DNA from 2 places in the Colwellia sp. 20A7 genome. Region 2 is predicted to be linked to the other one. Evidence: predicted binding sites of a transcription regulator. Region 2 holds the regulator's gene; the other holds the start of a gene.

The links. Region 2 encodes sigma-54, which starts transcription at its own class of promoters, with help from an activator protein. Its sites were predicted from a motif close to GTTGGCACGNNNNTNGNNT; they were not measured.
Region 1: the regulator sigma-54 is predicted to act here: its motif matches at 4,974-4,992, upstream of glnK (P-II family nitrogen regulator).

Annotation. Positions count from the first base shown of each region.
Region 1 is NZ_CP047130.1:405,095-412,915, forward strand. It holds gene GQS55_RS01730 (tetratricopeptide repeat-containing diguanylate cyclase) at 1-1,485, shown strand, start outside; gene GQS55_RS01735 (hypothetical protein) at 1,475-2,665, shown strand; gene ovoA (5-histidylcysteine sulfoxide synthase) at 2,676-4,838, shown strand; gene glnK (P-II family nitrogen regulator) at 5,039-5,377, shown strand; gene GQS55_RS01750 (ammonium transporter) at 5,522-6,802, shown strand; gene GQS55_RS01755 (peptidylprolyl isomerase) at 6,931-7,683, opposite strand.
Region 2 is NZ_CP047130.1:526,095-533,915, reverse strand. It holds gene kdsC (3-deoxy-manno-octulosonate-8-phosphatase KdsC) at 1-545, shown strand, start outside; gene lptC (LPS export ABC transporter periplasmic protein LptC) at 542-1,177, shown strand; gene lptA (lipopolysaccharide transport periplasmic protein LptA) at 1,185-1,739, shown strand; gene lptB (LPS export ABC transporter ATP-binding protein) at 1,720-2,484, shown strand; gene GQS55_RS02265 (RNA polymerase factor sigma-54) at 2,569-4,080, shown strand; gene hpf (ribosome hibernation promoting factor) at 4,125-4,412, shown strand; gene ptsN (PTS IIA-like nitrogen regulatory protein PtsN) at 4,430-4,882, shown strand; gene rapZ (RNase adapter RapZ) at 4,953-5,807, shown strand; gene GQS55_RS02245 (HPr family phosphocarrier protein) at 5,816-6,118, shown strand; gene mgtE (magnesium transporter) at 6,469-7,821, shown strand, end outside.

The DNA of each region.
Region 1 (7,821 bases), 120 kb from region 2:
CTTAGCTTAACTGGTGTTTATGAACTGCCATTAACTGAGCTACAGCAGGCATATATGGAAGCATTTATGTTAAACAATGAATTCTTAATCGCTAGAATTAATGAAGTCTATGGTGCAATTTACGGTTATATGCATGATTATGCTAAATCAATAGAATATTATCAAAAAGCGCTGATAAGTTATCAACAATTAGAGTACCCATATTATGAAGGTGAGGCTATATATGGTTTAGCCGTCACTTATCGTTATTGGGAAAAACATGAGTTGGCGATTGAATATTATAAACGTTATCGAAAAAAAATTGAATTTAGCCCTAACAATATTAATGGCAAGTTTTTTGCGGCTTATGGTATTGCGATGAGTGAAGCAAGCAAAGGGAGTTGTGAGCAAGCATTAGAGTCTATTGATTACGCAGTGAGTATAGAAGGGTTAAATGATTACAAAGCCGAACTATACAAACGGAAGTCAGAATGTTTAATCGCTGGTGGTAAGTTAGAGGATGCGAAAACAGCATTAAATAAAGCAGATGAAATATTTCATTCATTACCTGAATTACTGGGTACTCGTTGGCAAATAGAAATACTAAAGATTAGTGCTGAATTAGCGCAAGCTAAAGGTAACCACAAAGAGGCATATCAACTATTGAAACAGTTTAATCAAAATGAAATTGAATTGTTAAAAGATAATATGTCTGATCGTTTATTACGTGTTAGAGCTAGCCTAGAGGCAGGTCGACAAAATATAGAAATATCATTATTACAACAACGTACTAAAGTGCAACAGTTAGAATTTGAACAACAAAAACAAGCCAATACAATGCAAGTTTATGTGATTGTTTTTGTCGTTACACTGATATTAATTATGTTGTTTTTCACTTATTTTCAATGGCATCATAATAAAAAATTAAAGGAATTATCGATTAGAGATTCACTTTCCAACTCGTTTAATCGACGTTATGTATTTAATTTTCTAGATAAATTAGTTGATGCTAATTACCAAGAAAAAAATACTATCTCAATTATGGTGATAGATATTGATGATTTTAAGCAAGTGAATGATCTATATGGTCATCCTTTTGGGGATGAAATCATTCGGAAAATATCAGATATAGGATCTGCTATTTTAAGAACAGAAGATGTGATTGGTCGTGTAGGTGGCGAAGAATTTCTTTGTGTCTTGCCAAGGATTGACGCAGTACAAAGCTTGCACATTGCACAGCGTTTTGTAAATACGGTTAACCAACATGAGTTTGTGACTGAAAGTAACAATGGGGGCACTCAAAAAATACAAGTGACCGTGAGTATAGGTTTAGCAACATCATCTAAAAAGGCTCAAACCAGTACAGATCTATATTTGCAAGCAGACAAAGCGCTTTATCATGCTAAGGATAGTGGTAAAAACCGGGTCATACAATATCAAGAATCTATGCAATATTTAAATCATGGCAATCAGCAGAACGAAATCCCAGCATTTGATGACAAATAATTATCTAAGTCAATCGGTGTCATCCCCTTCATTTTTAGCATCTCTATCCTTATTTAACTGTGCTATTAGGTTACTGCAAGATTATATAAAACAGTTGGGTTATCAGCCTCAAATTCATTTTGAACTGGAAGGCTGCTATCGTATAAATAATACAAAAAGTTATTCTCAAAAATTAAATTTTGATCTTATTAACCAATATTTACGTAGTGTAAATGTTGATGGTGAAATTGTGAGTGAATATTGGCGTAATCAATGGGAATACGTCTCTTTATTTAATGGCCAAAGTCCGCTAAAAGAAGCGACGAATTTGCATCAGATGCTTACTCAGCTACCACAACTTTTTCAACGATTTTATGGTGATATTGGTGTTATTGATACGTTAATTGAGCCGGTGATTTGGTCTGGCGATCAAGGTAAGCTAGCAATAGGCTCTAGTCAGATTTTTACTGATGATACTAGGGCTGTTCATATTCCTAATGCTATTCAACTCAATGCTAGTGTGCTTAACAAGCAAGGGGTTAACCTTATTGCCGAAAAAAGCTTTGGTGAGTACTTACAATTTTGTTTTTTACGTACTAGCTTTGAATGTTCTTTATTATATTTACCCGAAGAAGCAGCTTTTGAGCGTTTATTATTAAAAAGTCACTATGGTTTAGCCCAAGAATTATGTTCACCAGTAGATATTTCAGGGGGGCATCAAGGGAGTATCGCCTTATACCAAAAAGTAGGTAAGCATAATCAGAATATGGGGGAAGAGCCTCTATTATTTGATAGATACAATCAGGTGATGTCTGTGCAACAAAACTGGCAAAAAACGGCTAGAATTGAACATCGACTAGGTGCTTCAAGCGTCTACTATAATCCTTATGTTAATGTGATATATGGTTTACTAAATATTATTGATGCTATTGAAGCTTATGAAAATAATGACGATTTATTTGTGCCAATATTCACTGCTGACACATTACCTAAGTCATTATTTACTCATAAGGATGATGTCGACTCTCTTGGCGCTATCGATATATTTGCAGCAAGCACATGGTTTAGCAAAAGTTTAAATGCAGCCCAAGAAAAGTATAATAAAACCAAATCATCATTTGTAGTTGAATGTCCTATGCTGTTGGGCGATAAAATCAAACAAATAATATTAAATAACTATCAAGTATACTTAACAAAATAAGAAATGATTTATGGAAATAATACCTATTAAGGCTCCTTTATTAAACGGCACAAATGTTAAGGCTAAAAAACAAGAACTTAAAAAATATTTTAGGCAAACATGGGCTGAATATGAGTCACTTTTTTCCCTTATAAATGACGAGAGTGCTTATTTTTTAAGACCCGAGCCCTTACGTCATCCGCTAATTTTTTATTATGGGCACACCGCTAGTTTTTATATTAATAAGCTTATTATTGGTAAGTTCATTTCAACACGTATAAATGCTCGAATAGAAGCTATTTGTGCCGTTGGTGTTGATGAAATGAGTTGGGATGATTTAAGCGATGCACATTATGATTGGCCAACAGTTTCTGACGTTAAAAGTTATCGGGATCAAGTCGCAACGCTGATTGAAAATCTTATTGATGATATGGATTTATTGCTACCCATAACAAAAGATTCGTTAGCGTGGATTATTTTAATGGGCTGTGAGCATGAACGTATTCATATTGAAACTTCATCCGTTATTATGCGTATGCTGCCTTTGCAATACCTCAGTGAAAGTGAAGACTGGCCTACTTGCCAAAATAGCACAAATGCCCCTGAAAATAAGCTACTGCCTATAAAAGGGAAGTTAGTTGAATTTGGAAAACCCAAAAGTGATGATTCGTTCGGATGGGACAATGAATATGGTTATAACACGCTTAGCTTAGATGACTTCAGTGTTTCTAAATATTTAGTATCAAATCAAGAGTATTTAGCATTCGTTAACGCTGGAGGATACCAAAAAACAGAATTTTGGACAGAAGAAGGGCAGCAATGGTTAAACTTTTCTAAAGCGACCAAACCATATTTTTGGGTGGAAAAAAGAAGCAATACTCATGCTAAATCTTACTGGCAACGTAACTTATTGAATGAAATTCCGTTACCCTTAAATTGGCCGGTAGAAGTGAATTATTTAGAAGCCAAGGCTTTTTGTCAGTGGAAGAACAGCCAAGCTTCAGATACTAAAAACCAATATACACGCTTACTGACTGAGGCTGAATGGTTATGTTTACGTGATAAAGTCGATGGTGATTTAGCTTCTTGGGAGCAAGCACCGGGAAATTTAAACCGTGAGCATTATGCATCTTCTTGTCCTATAGATGAGTTCGAGCATGATGGCGTCTTTGATGTTGTTGGTAATGTTTGGCAATGGACGGAATCAACTATTGATGGCTTTGAAGGTTTTGAGGTTCACCCATTATATGATGATTTTTCTACACCGACCTTTGATGGTAAACATAATTTAATTAAAGGTGGTTCTTGGATTTCTACAGGAAATGAGGCTCAAAAACATTCTCGTTATGCGTTTAGACGACATTTTTTTCAACATGCTGGGTTTCGTTATGTGCAAAGCAATAATGAAAAACTACCTAATCTTGATGCTAACCATTATGAAACCGATGTTGATATTTGTCAGCAGCTCCATGCTCAGTATTCGGCTAAAGCTGAATCATCTATTAACGACGTTTTTAATGTGCCTATTAAGAATTATAGCGAGCAAATATCTGATAATATTCTAGGGTTTATTGAAAAGCATAATATAACAGCCAATAAATGTTTGGATTTAGGCTGTAGTGTTGGCAGAAGTAGTTTTATTCTAGCGCAGCATTTTAATCAGGTAGATGGTGTGGATTTTTCAGCGCGCTATATACGTCATGGTGTTAGTTTACAACAGGGAGGTGCCGTTCGTTATTGCCTAGAAAATGAAGGCGATATAGTTGATTATTACGAATTTAGCTTAAAAACATTAGGTTTACCTTACAATGGTAATATACATTTTAGTCAAGGAGATGCGGGTAACCTCAAAAACGTTTTTAATAACTATGATGTTATTTTAGCTCAGCATGTACTTGAGAGTAGCTATAATCCTCGCGAATTTTTACAAACAGTCCATCAACGTTTACAAAGTAAAGGCTTGCTTGTTATTGTCTCCGATTATGACTTTGATGAGCAATACACAGCAAAAAACAACTGGTTAGGTGGCTTAAAGGTTAATGGTGAAAATGTTACTGGTTTTGACGGTTTGTCAGAACTGTTAGCAACTCATTTTAATTTGATCGAGCAACAGGAACTAACGCGTGTTATTCAAACTAATCAACGTAATTTTATTTTAAAACGTCCTCAATTAAGTATTTGGCAGTTAAGGTAACTCATTAATACTTCTCTTCTTATTTTTTGCACCAAATATAATCTCCGCAGATAACCGTTGTGCTATTTTGGTGCAACGATTTACTTTTTAAAGTGTAACAAAAACACAAACTGTTGATATTGTTGTTTTAAATTTTATGGCACATGAATTGAATTATATAGTTCAATATTAACTAAAATTAAAAAAACAAGAGGTCTACAGTGAAAATAGTTAACGCAATAATTAAACCGTTCAAACTCGATGATGTTCGTGAAGCCATCTCTGAAATTGGTGTTGAAGGGATAACTGTTAGTGAAGTTAAAGGTTTTGGTCGTCAGAAAGGACATACAGAATTGTATCGTGGTGCAGAATATCAAGTAGATTTTTTGCCAAAAGTTAAACTTGAAATTGCTGTTAATGACGACATAGTTGAACGTTTAGTTGAAGCCATTAGTAAAGCTGCGTACACAGGTAAAATTGGCGATGGCAAAATATTTGTCTATAACCTTGAACAAGCCATTCGTATTCGTACAGGTGAGCAAGATTCAGAGGCTATTTAATCTGTATTCATCTTGCTGTAGGGCTAGGTACTGAATAGGCATTAACAGATTTTAAAGACTTCAGTTTTGTGCTCTTCATTCAAATTTAATCTTGCAGCTTATACCTGACCAATTACTGTTACAAAAATTATTATAGGATCAATTATGGAACAAAATATTTTTCAACTTCAATATGCTATGGATACATTCTATTTCTTAGTTTGTGGTGCCTTAGTAATGTGGATGGCTGCTGGCTTTTCAATGTTAGAAGCAGGTTTAGTGAGAGCTAAAAACACAACTGAAATTTTAACTAAAAACGTGGCACTCTATGCTATTGCTTGTATTATGTATCTTGTTGTGGGTTACGATATTATGTACGGCGGCGGTGTATTCTTAAATGGTATTGGCCTTGACGGTGCTGCTGATGCAGACGCTTTAGTTGGTACTGTATTAGCTGAGTCAGCCGAAGCAGGATTTGATGGCGGTGCAGTTTATTCAAACGCAGCTGACTTTTTCTTCCAAGTAGTATTTGTTGCAACGGCTATGTCGATTGTTTCAGGTGCTGTTGCTGAGCGTATGAAATTATGGGCATTTTTAGCATTTACTGTTGTATTAACAGGTTTTATCTACCCAATGGAAGGTAGCTGGACTTGGAATGGTGATGCCGTATTTGGTTTATACACTTTAGGTGACCTTGGTTTTTCTGATTTCGCAGGCTCTGGTATTGTACATATGGCTGGTGCTTCAGCTGCATTAGCTGGTGTATTGTTATTAGGTGCTCGTAAAGGTAAATACACTAAAGACGGTAAAATTAACGCAATTCCAGGCGCTAACTTACCTATGGCTACCTTAGGTACATTCATTTTATGGATGGGGTGGTTTGGTTTTAACGGTGGTTCTGTATTAAAACTTGCTGATATTAACAGCGCTAACTCTGTAGCTTTGGTGTTTTTAAATACTAATGCCGCGGCAGCAGCAGGTGCAGTTGCAGCACTAATCTTCGCTAAAATCTTATTTAAGAAAGCTGATTTAACAATGACACTTAATGGTGCGTTAGCCGGTCTTGTAGCAATTACAGCTGAACCTTCAACACCAACACCATTACAAGCAACAATATTTGGCGCAATTGGCGGTATTATTGTCGTTCTTTCAGTTATTGCTTTAGATAAAGTTAAGATTGATGATCCAGTAGGTGCTATCTCGGTTCATGGTGTTGTAGGTTTCTTTGGCCTAATGATTGTTCCAATTACTAATTCAGGTTCTAGCTTTAGTGGTCAGTTAATTGGTGCAGCAACTATCTTTGTTTGGGTATTTGCGACTAGCTTTGTTGTTTGGTTTGCATTGAAGAAAATTATTGGACTTCGTGTAACTGAAGAAGAAGAATATGAAGGTGTTGACCAAGCTGAATGTGGTATGGAAGCTTACCCAGAATTCACTCGAGGTTAATACTAAAAGTTATATACTGAGGTTAGCATGCTAAGATTGGTATATTTGAAAGTAATAACTGAATATTATTACTAATAAAAAAGCAGCGATATCGCTGCTTTTTTTTGTCTTTTTATAAGTTTAATTTTCTATGAATATCTTCTTATTAATAGAGGAACTAAACCCAGTATTAAAAACCAAGCAAAAGTGCCGCCACCGCTGCTATCATTATCAGGGGTAGTAATGAGTGTGTTCTTCACGGGAGATAAATCAGCATCAGTTACTTCAGCTGAGTCTACAATAACAATTTGCTCAACAATTACAAAATTCTCTAAGCCTGGTGTTGCTAGGTCACTACATTGTTGATCATCAGCAATAACCATTGGTATGCCTTCTAAATTTGCTGAATTACATAAGGTAAGTTGAGCTATTTTATCAATTGTAGTCATACCATCACCAATGACTTGGCCAAAAACAGTAAAGCCGCTATTTTGCAAGTCTAGGTTGCTAGCGTTATCCGCTAAATTAAAAAACCATTGATCTGTTGCACTGTCAGGATCCCCGCCAAGCTTAGCCATGGCAATAGTGCCTCTAACATTAGAATAAATCGGTTCGTTAATCACTGCTGGATTTGTTTCTATACGTGTTAGCGGAAAATTACCTTCGAATGTAAATCCACCGCCTTGTACAACAAAGTTAGATGAAACACGGTGCACTACCGAATTAGTATAATGTTGCTCATCAATATACTGAAGAAAGTTATCAACAGTTGCAGGCGTACTGCTATCGAATAAATTAACTTGAAAGTTGCCTTGTGAGGTTTGAAACTCAACAATTGTCGCATCAACGATTGTTGTAAAACTAACGAATAACAGTGTGGTATAAATAAATTTTTTAAACATGGTTACAGCCTATATAAGAAACATTGCTGCATCATAATCGTAGTTGTATAATTATTCAATCATGCTTGTACTCATTACTAAATAGTTACATTCAAGAATTATTAGTGCTATAACTGAGCAAGGTACTCTCTTATTTTA
Region 2 (7,821 bases):
CTACTACACTTTATGGGGATGTTTCACTAGATGTATTAGAGCGTGCAAAAAAAATAAAATTACTCGTTTGTGATGTTGATGGTGTTTTTTCTGATGGTCGTATTTATTTAGGTAATGACGGAGAAGAACTCAAAGCATTCCATACTAAAGACGGTTTTGGTATAAAAGCACTTGGCAGTAGCGGTGTAGAAGTTGCAATAATAACAGGTCGACGCTCGGCCATTGTAGCCAACCGAATGTCAGCTTTAAATGTTAAACATATAGTACAAGGACAGGAAGATAAATTACCTGCACTAATGACCTTAGCTCAACAACTTAATTTAACACCTGACGAAATAGCCTATATAGGAGACGATATCCCAGACTTAGCATGTATTTTACACGTTGGTTTAGGTATTTCAGTATCCGATGCCCACCCGGCTGTATCAGCAAAAGCTAATTACATAACCTTTATTAATGGTGGCTTTGGTGCAGTGCGAGAGGTTTGCGACTTGATAATGCAATCTCAAGGTACTCTTGATGATGCTACAGGCACGAGTGTATGACACGAACAAATTTTTTAGCTTTTTTATTATTGTTATTAGCCGCAACGGTTTACGGTATAATTGAGTGGCGACAATCGAAAGTAATACCAGGTGAAGTAATTGACAGTGAACTCACGCCAGACTTTATAGCTGAAGCACTTAAAACCGATATTTATACCGATTCAGGGGTTCTCTCACATGCAATTATTGCCGACAGAATGGAGCACTATGCCAAGCTGGAGGTGACACACTTTGAATTACCTAAGTACACTTTGTATCCCCAAACATCATCAGTAAAAGCAAATACTACAAGTACAGACTTACCGAATATAGCTTTAACTAATGATGATTTAACAAAAAACTCACCTTGGAAGCTTAGCGCTCAAGAAGCAACGCTATATAAAAATAATAGGGTTATTTTAAATCATCGAGTACACTTAAGTGCAACCGATAAGAATAGTTTAATACAAGAAATACATTGTAAATATTTAGAGCTCGATTTAAATACTAATATTATTAGCTCAGACCAAACAGTAATGGTGCAAGGAAAAGACTTCACTATGTATGGCTCTGGTTTGATAATTGACTTAAACACTAAACAGATGACATTAACCGAACATGTACGTACTATTTACAAAAAAAAGAATGGTTAATCCCTTAATGACAATTAAAACAATTAGCACAGGTTTATTACTAAGCTCACTACTACTCACGTTAGCGTTACCCGTAAGTGCAGCCAAAAAAGACCTCACGCAAGAAATCACTATTAAATCGAAACGTCAATCAGCCGATTTAAAAAACAAAATAGCAAGCTATTTAGATGACGTAAGCATAAATCAAGGTTCTATCTCTATTATTGCTGACATTGTCCAAGTTTATAGTCAAGTTGATGAGAAAACTCAACAAAAATACGATACTTATCTTGCTAAGGGTGAGCCCGCTGTTTTCAAACAGCAGCTAGAAGATGGCAGCTTAATAAGCCTACAAGCTAATGAGATAACCTATCAACCAGATCAAAATATCATTACCATTTCAGGTAATGCACAAGTGCAGCAAGCGGGTAGTAAGGTGACAGGTGAAATAATCACTTACAATACATTAAATGAGAAATTAGAAGCCATCAGTAGTGATAATGACTCAGTCACCACTATTTTGCAGCCAGCTCAAATAAAAGCTCAACAAGATAAGAAAAGTAATGACAGTAACAAGCAATAAAAATAACAGCGAAATAAACAACTCGATTTTGATAGCCAAAAATCTATCAAAATCTTACAAAAGCAAAAAAGTTGTTAAAAACGTTAGCTTAACCGTAAGTTCAGGTCAAATCGTGGGGTTATTAGGCCCTAATGGTGCAGGAAAAACCACGTCTTTTTACATGATTGTTGGCTTAGTACCTAATGATAATGGTCAAATAATACTTAACGACGAAGATGTTACACTTGCGCCTATGCATGAACGTGCACGTCGAGGTATTGGCTATTTACCTCAGGAAGCATCTATTTTTAGAAAACTGACCGTTACTGAAAATATTATGGCAATATTACAAATTAGAAAAGGCCTTAATGAAAATGAAAGGCAAATGAAATTAGAGCACCTGCTAGAGGAATTTAATATCAGCCATATTAAAGACAATTTAGGCATGAGCTTGTCCGGTGGGGAGAGAAGACGCGTAGAAATCGCCCGTGCTTTAGCTGCAGATCCACAATTCATATTGCTTGATGAACCTTTTGCAGGTGTAGACCCCATTTCAGTAGGTGACATTAAAAAAATAATTATTCATCTTAAAAAACGTGGTCTTGGTATTCTAATTACTGATCACAATGTTCGTGAAACGCTTGATGTATGTGAACATGCTTACATTGTTAGTCACGGCGAAATAATAGCAGAAGGCGATTCTAATCAAATTCTTGCTAATCAAAAGGTAAGAGATGTATACCTAGGCGAGCAATTCACGCTATAGTTAACACATATAATAAATACCTATACTATACTTACGCTAAGTGAGTAACTATAAATAATAATAACAGGAATTAAGACAACGTAGATGCGCCCAACTCTGCAACTCCGGATAGGACAACAACTAACCATGACGCCACAACTGCAACAAGCGATCAAGCTTTTGCAGTTATCAACGTTAGAGCTTCAACAAGAAATTCAAGAAGTACTTGAAAGTAATCCCCTGCTTGAAATTAATGATCAAGAAGCCTCAGATAACAATTCAGAGGACAGTGGAAATACACTTGAAGAAGCATTTTCAGCCACAATTGCTGAACAATCTACTAGTGATGGGAGTGAAGATTCATCCGCCTCTATTGATGAGATAAGCACTACTGAGGCGATGGAAAAAAATGACATTCCAGAAGAGCTGAATATTGATACAACTTGGGAAGAGAGTTACAGTGCTGGCACGTCAAATACAGGTGCAATTAGTAGCCCAAGTGAAGATTACACTTATCAAGGTGAAACAATCGATTCAATACAAGACCACCTTTTATGGCAAATGGAGTTAACACCTTTTTCAGAAACCGATCGCACTGTTGCTATCGCCATTATAGAAGCCGTTGATGAAGCTGGTTACCTTACGGTATCAAGTGATGAAATTTTAGAAAGTGTTGGTATAGAAGGGCTTGAACTTGATGAAGTTGAAGCAGTATTAAAACGTATTAATGTCTTTGACCCTGTTGGTGTTGCCGCTCGCTCAATTGCTGATTGTTTAATTATTCAATTAAATCAATTTGATCCTGAAACCCCCTACTTAAAAGAAAGTAAATTAATTATCAGTGAACATATTGACTTGCTCGGGAATCGTGACTATCGTCAATTAATGCGTAAAACACGCCTTAAGGAAGATCAATTACGCGAAGTGATGCGTTTAATACAAAGTTTAAACCCTCGTCCTGGTGACGTTGTTGTTAAAAGTGATGATCAATATGTTATCCCTGATGTTTCAGTAGAAAAGAAAAATGGTCGTTGGGTTGTGGAATTAAATCCTGATACTGCTCCTAAGTTATCAGTTAATCAGCAATATGCAGCCATGACAAAAACGACAAAGTCTTCGAGTAATGATGGCCAATTTATTCGAACAAACTTGCAAGAAGCTAAATGGTTTATTAAAAGTTTAGAATCGCGTAATGACACATTACTCAAAGTATCTAACTGCATTGTACAACGTCAACAAGGCTTTTTAGAGCATGGTGCAGAAGCTATGCGACCTATGGTTTTAAATGACATCGCTGAAGCTGTAGATATGCATGAATCAACTATATCTAGAGTGACAACACAAAAATACATGCATACGCCAAGAGGTATTTTTGAATTAAAATACTTTTTTTCAAGCCATGTTAGTACCGAAAATGGTGGTGAATGTTCATCAACAGCCATACGTTCATTAATTAAAAAACTCATTTTAGCCGAAACACCAGCTAAACCGCTTAGTGATAGCAAAATGGCAGATTTACTAGCACAGCAAGGAATTAACGTTGCAAGGCGCACTATAGCTAAGTATCGTGAGTCTTTATCTATACCACCGTCAAATCAACGAAAGAGTTTACTATAACCAGCGACTTTATTTTCTGAACTTAACTAGAGAAGGATATACTTATGCAAATTAACCTTACTGGCCACCATGTAGAAGTAACTTCATCATTACGTGATTGTGTTGACACAAAATTCGCTAAATTAGAGCGACATTTTGATCACATCAATAATGTTCACGTTGTACTTACAATTGAAAAGTTAGAGCAGAAAGCTGAAGCAACCATACATTTAAAAGGCAGTGAAATTCATGCTTCAGCAGCGAGTGCTGATATGTATACTTCGATAGATACTTTGGTAGATAAATTAGATCGCCAAGTACTTAAATACAAAGGCAAAATAACACAACATTAGCTTTATCAATTATAATTATGACACTACAAAATATATTAACACTGAACTGCACGCGATGTGCAGTTCCAGTTCAGAGTAAAAAACGTTTACTTGAACTAATTTGCCAACTTGCCGCCAATGAACTAATCGACTCTAACCCAACCGATTTGTTAGATAGCTTAATGAATCGAGAAAAAATGGGCAGTACGGGTATTGGCAATGGTATCGCTATCCCTCATGGCAGACTAAACAATACAGACAAAGCCATCGCTGTATTTTTAACTACTGAACAAGCCATCGATTTTGACGCAATTGACAATAGACCTGTTGATATATTCATTTGTCTATTTGTACCAGAGGGTAATACACAAGCGCATTTAGAAACATTACAGAGTATCGCCAAGTTATTTAGTGATCGTAAAACAGCTAAAAAAGTGCGTAAATGTACAAACCAACAAGAAATGTTTGATCTTATTCAACAAACGGCTTAAAAAATAAGTTGGAATACATTCCTGCACAGTCAAATTTAATAACCCTCTTATTCACGCGGAACTTGAAAATATGAAGCTTATCATTGTTAGTGGCCGTTCTGGCTCAGGTAAATCGGTTGCGTTAAGGGTATTAGAAGATTTAGGTTATTATTGCGTTGATAATATCCCTGTTAATTTACTCCCGGCATTAACACATACTGTAATTAATGATTATGATAATGTCGCGGTAAGTTTAGATGTTCGTAATCTGCCTAATAACCCTAAAGATATTGTTGAAATCATTGAATATTTACCCGATGCGGTTGATGTAACAACATTATTTTTAGATGCCGACGATAATGATTTAATTCGTCGCTTTAGTGAAACAAGACGCTTACACCCACTAATCAAAGAAAATATACCTTTAGACCAAGCAATATCACTAGAGAAGAAGCTGTTAGCGCCTATTTCTACCAATGCAGATTTATATATTAATACCAGTCAATTAACGCCACACCAATTAGCTGACTTAGTTCGAGAACGAATTCTTGGGAAAAAAACAGGAAATATGGTACTCGTAGTCGAATCTTTTGGTTTTAAACATGGCATTCCTACTGATGCTGATTATGTCTTCGATGCACGTTTTCTCCCTAATCCTCATTGGGAAAAAGAATTAAAGCCCTTTACCGGTTTAGAGCAACCAGTCAAAGACTTTCTTTCTAGCCAACCTATTGTGACAAAGTTTATTTGGCAAATTAATAGTTTTATGATGACTTGGCTCCCGCATCTAGAACGTAATAATCGTAGTTATGTTACGATTGCGATTGGTTGTACTGGTGGCAAACATCGCTCTGTTTATATTGCTGATTTACTAGCAAAAAACTTTAGTAAAGAACAAAAAAATGTACAAACTCACCACAGAGACATTAAAAAAACCAAAGAGTAAAGCTTATTATGTCTATTCAAAAGCATAACAATGACGATCTCACTCTAAGTAAAGAGTTAACTATAATTAACAAGCTTGGCTTACATGCGAGGGCTGCAAGTAAATTAGCAGTACTGTGCCAAAAGTTTTCAGCCCAAATAACGCTATCACTTGAAGAAAAAGAAGCAGACGCTAATAGTATAATGGCCATTATGCTATTAGCTGGTGGACAAGGAAAAAGAGTAACAGTCACTGCACAAGGAACCGATGCACCAGCAGCATTAGAAGCAATAAGTCAGCTTATTGAAGATAAGTTTGATGAAGATGAATAAATAACCTGAACTCGACTTAATAAATGCTCCTCAAATAGCTGTTTTTCCTGACTTCATAATTAAATTTATTTGTAATAGACTAGCTATTGACCCGAAATTTTCCTTACTTCTTTCTGCTCTAAAGTAGAAGCACTATCAAGCTAGAGTATAGCAAAAGTAATATTTTAATAATCTCAATTAATTAAGAATATCTTAAACCAAATTCAGGTTAAATAAGTAAAAAAGCTGAAAGAAGCACTAAGTTACGATAAACTTAGCCACAATCAAAAATATTAAGTCTATTAAACACCCCTTCTCAAGTGTTTAATAGCGTTGGTATTTATCATTCCCTACGTTCAAGTAAGATATCTATGCCTGACCTAATAGAACAAGAATACATTCAAGAAAGACTACACCAAATCAATGAAGCACTTGATAGCGGTATGTTTGTCTATGTAAGAAAATTATTACAAGACATGTCTGCTTATGATCTAGCGCTATTCCTTGAGTCATCTCCTGCTAAAAGTAGAGCCGTGTTATGGCAACTTATCGATGCTGAGCACCATGGTGAAGTACTTGAAGAACTAAATGAAGAAGTACGAAAAGGTATTTTACAAAGCATGCGGCCTGAAAAATTGGCTGCTGTTGCGGAAGGCATGGATGTTGATGATTTAGCCGAAGTATTACGTACCCTACCAGATACAGTTTATAGAAAAGTTCTTGATTCTATGGACTCACAAGATAGAGCACGCGTCGAGACCGCCTTATCTTATGACAAAGAGACCGCTGGCGGTATCATGAACACTGATACCATTACGTTACAGCCTGAAGTGAGTGTTGATGTAGTGCTACGCTACTTACGCCTAAAAGGTCAGCTACCTGAAGCAACAGATTCATTTTATGTTGTCGATAGAAGTAACCACTTTATTGGCGCGGTATCATTAGCCTCCATTATAACCGCCAACCCTGAAGTTATAATTTCAAAGCTGATTGATGAGGAAATACAAGCTGTACAAGCGAATATGAGTGAGCATGATGTTGCACAATTATTTGAAAAGCATGACTGGTTTTCTGCTCCTGTTATTGATAAAAAAGGCCATTTACTCGGTCGTATCACTATTGATGATGTTATTGATATAATTCGTGAAGATGCAGAACATTCCATGATGAGCATGGCTGGTTTAGACGATGAAGCAGATACATTTGCTCCAGTATTAAAAAGTACAAAACAACGCTCTTTATGGCTAGGGGTGAATTTAATTACCGCCTTATTTGCAGTAGCTGTCACTAGTATGTTTGAAGGTCTATTTCAGCAGTTAGCAATATTAGCAGTACTTAATTCGTTAGTGCCGAGTATGGGTGGCGTTGCTGGTAATCAAACGTTAACCTTAGTTATACGTGGTATGGCATTGGGCCATGTAGGTAATAGCAATGCTCGCGCGCTCTTACATAAAGAAGTCGCTATCGGCTTCCTCAATGGCATAATTTGGGCTTTGTTGATTGCTTCAGTTGTCGCTATTTGGAAACAGGATTTAATGCTAGGAGTCGTAATAGCTTTCGCTATGTTGATGAATATGACCGCTGCAGGTTTAGCCGGTGTTGCTATTCCATTATTACTTAAGCGTTTTAATATTGATCCTGCGCTTGCTGGCAGCGTTATTATTACCACAGTCACTGATGTTGTTGGTATTTTTGCCTTTTTAGGTACCGCTACACTACTTTTG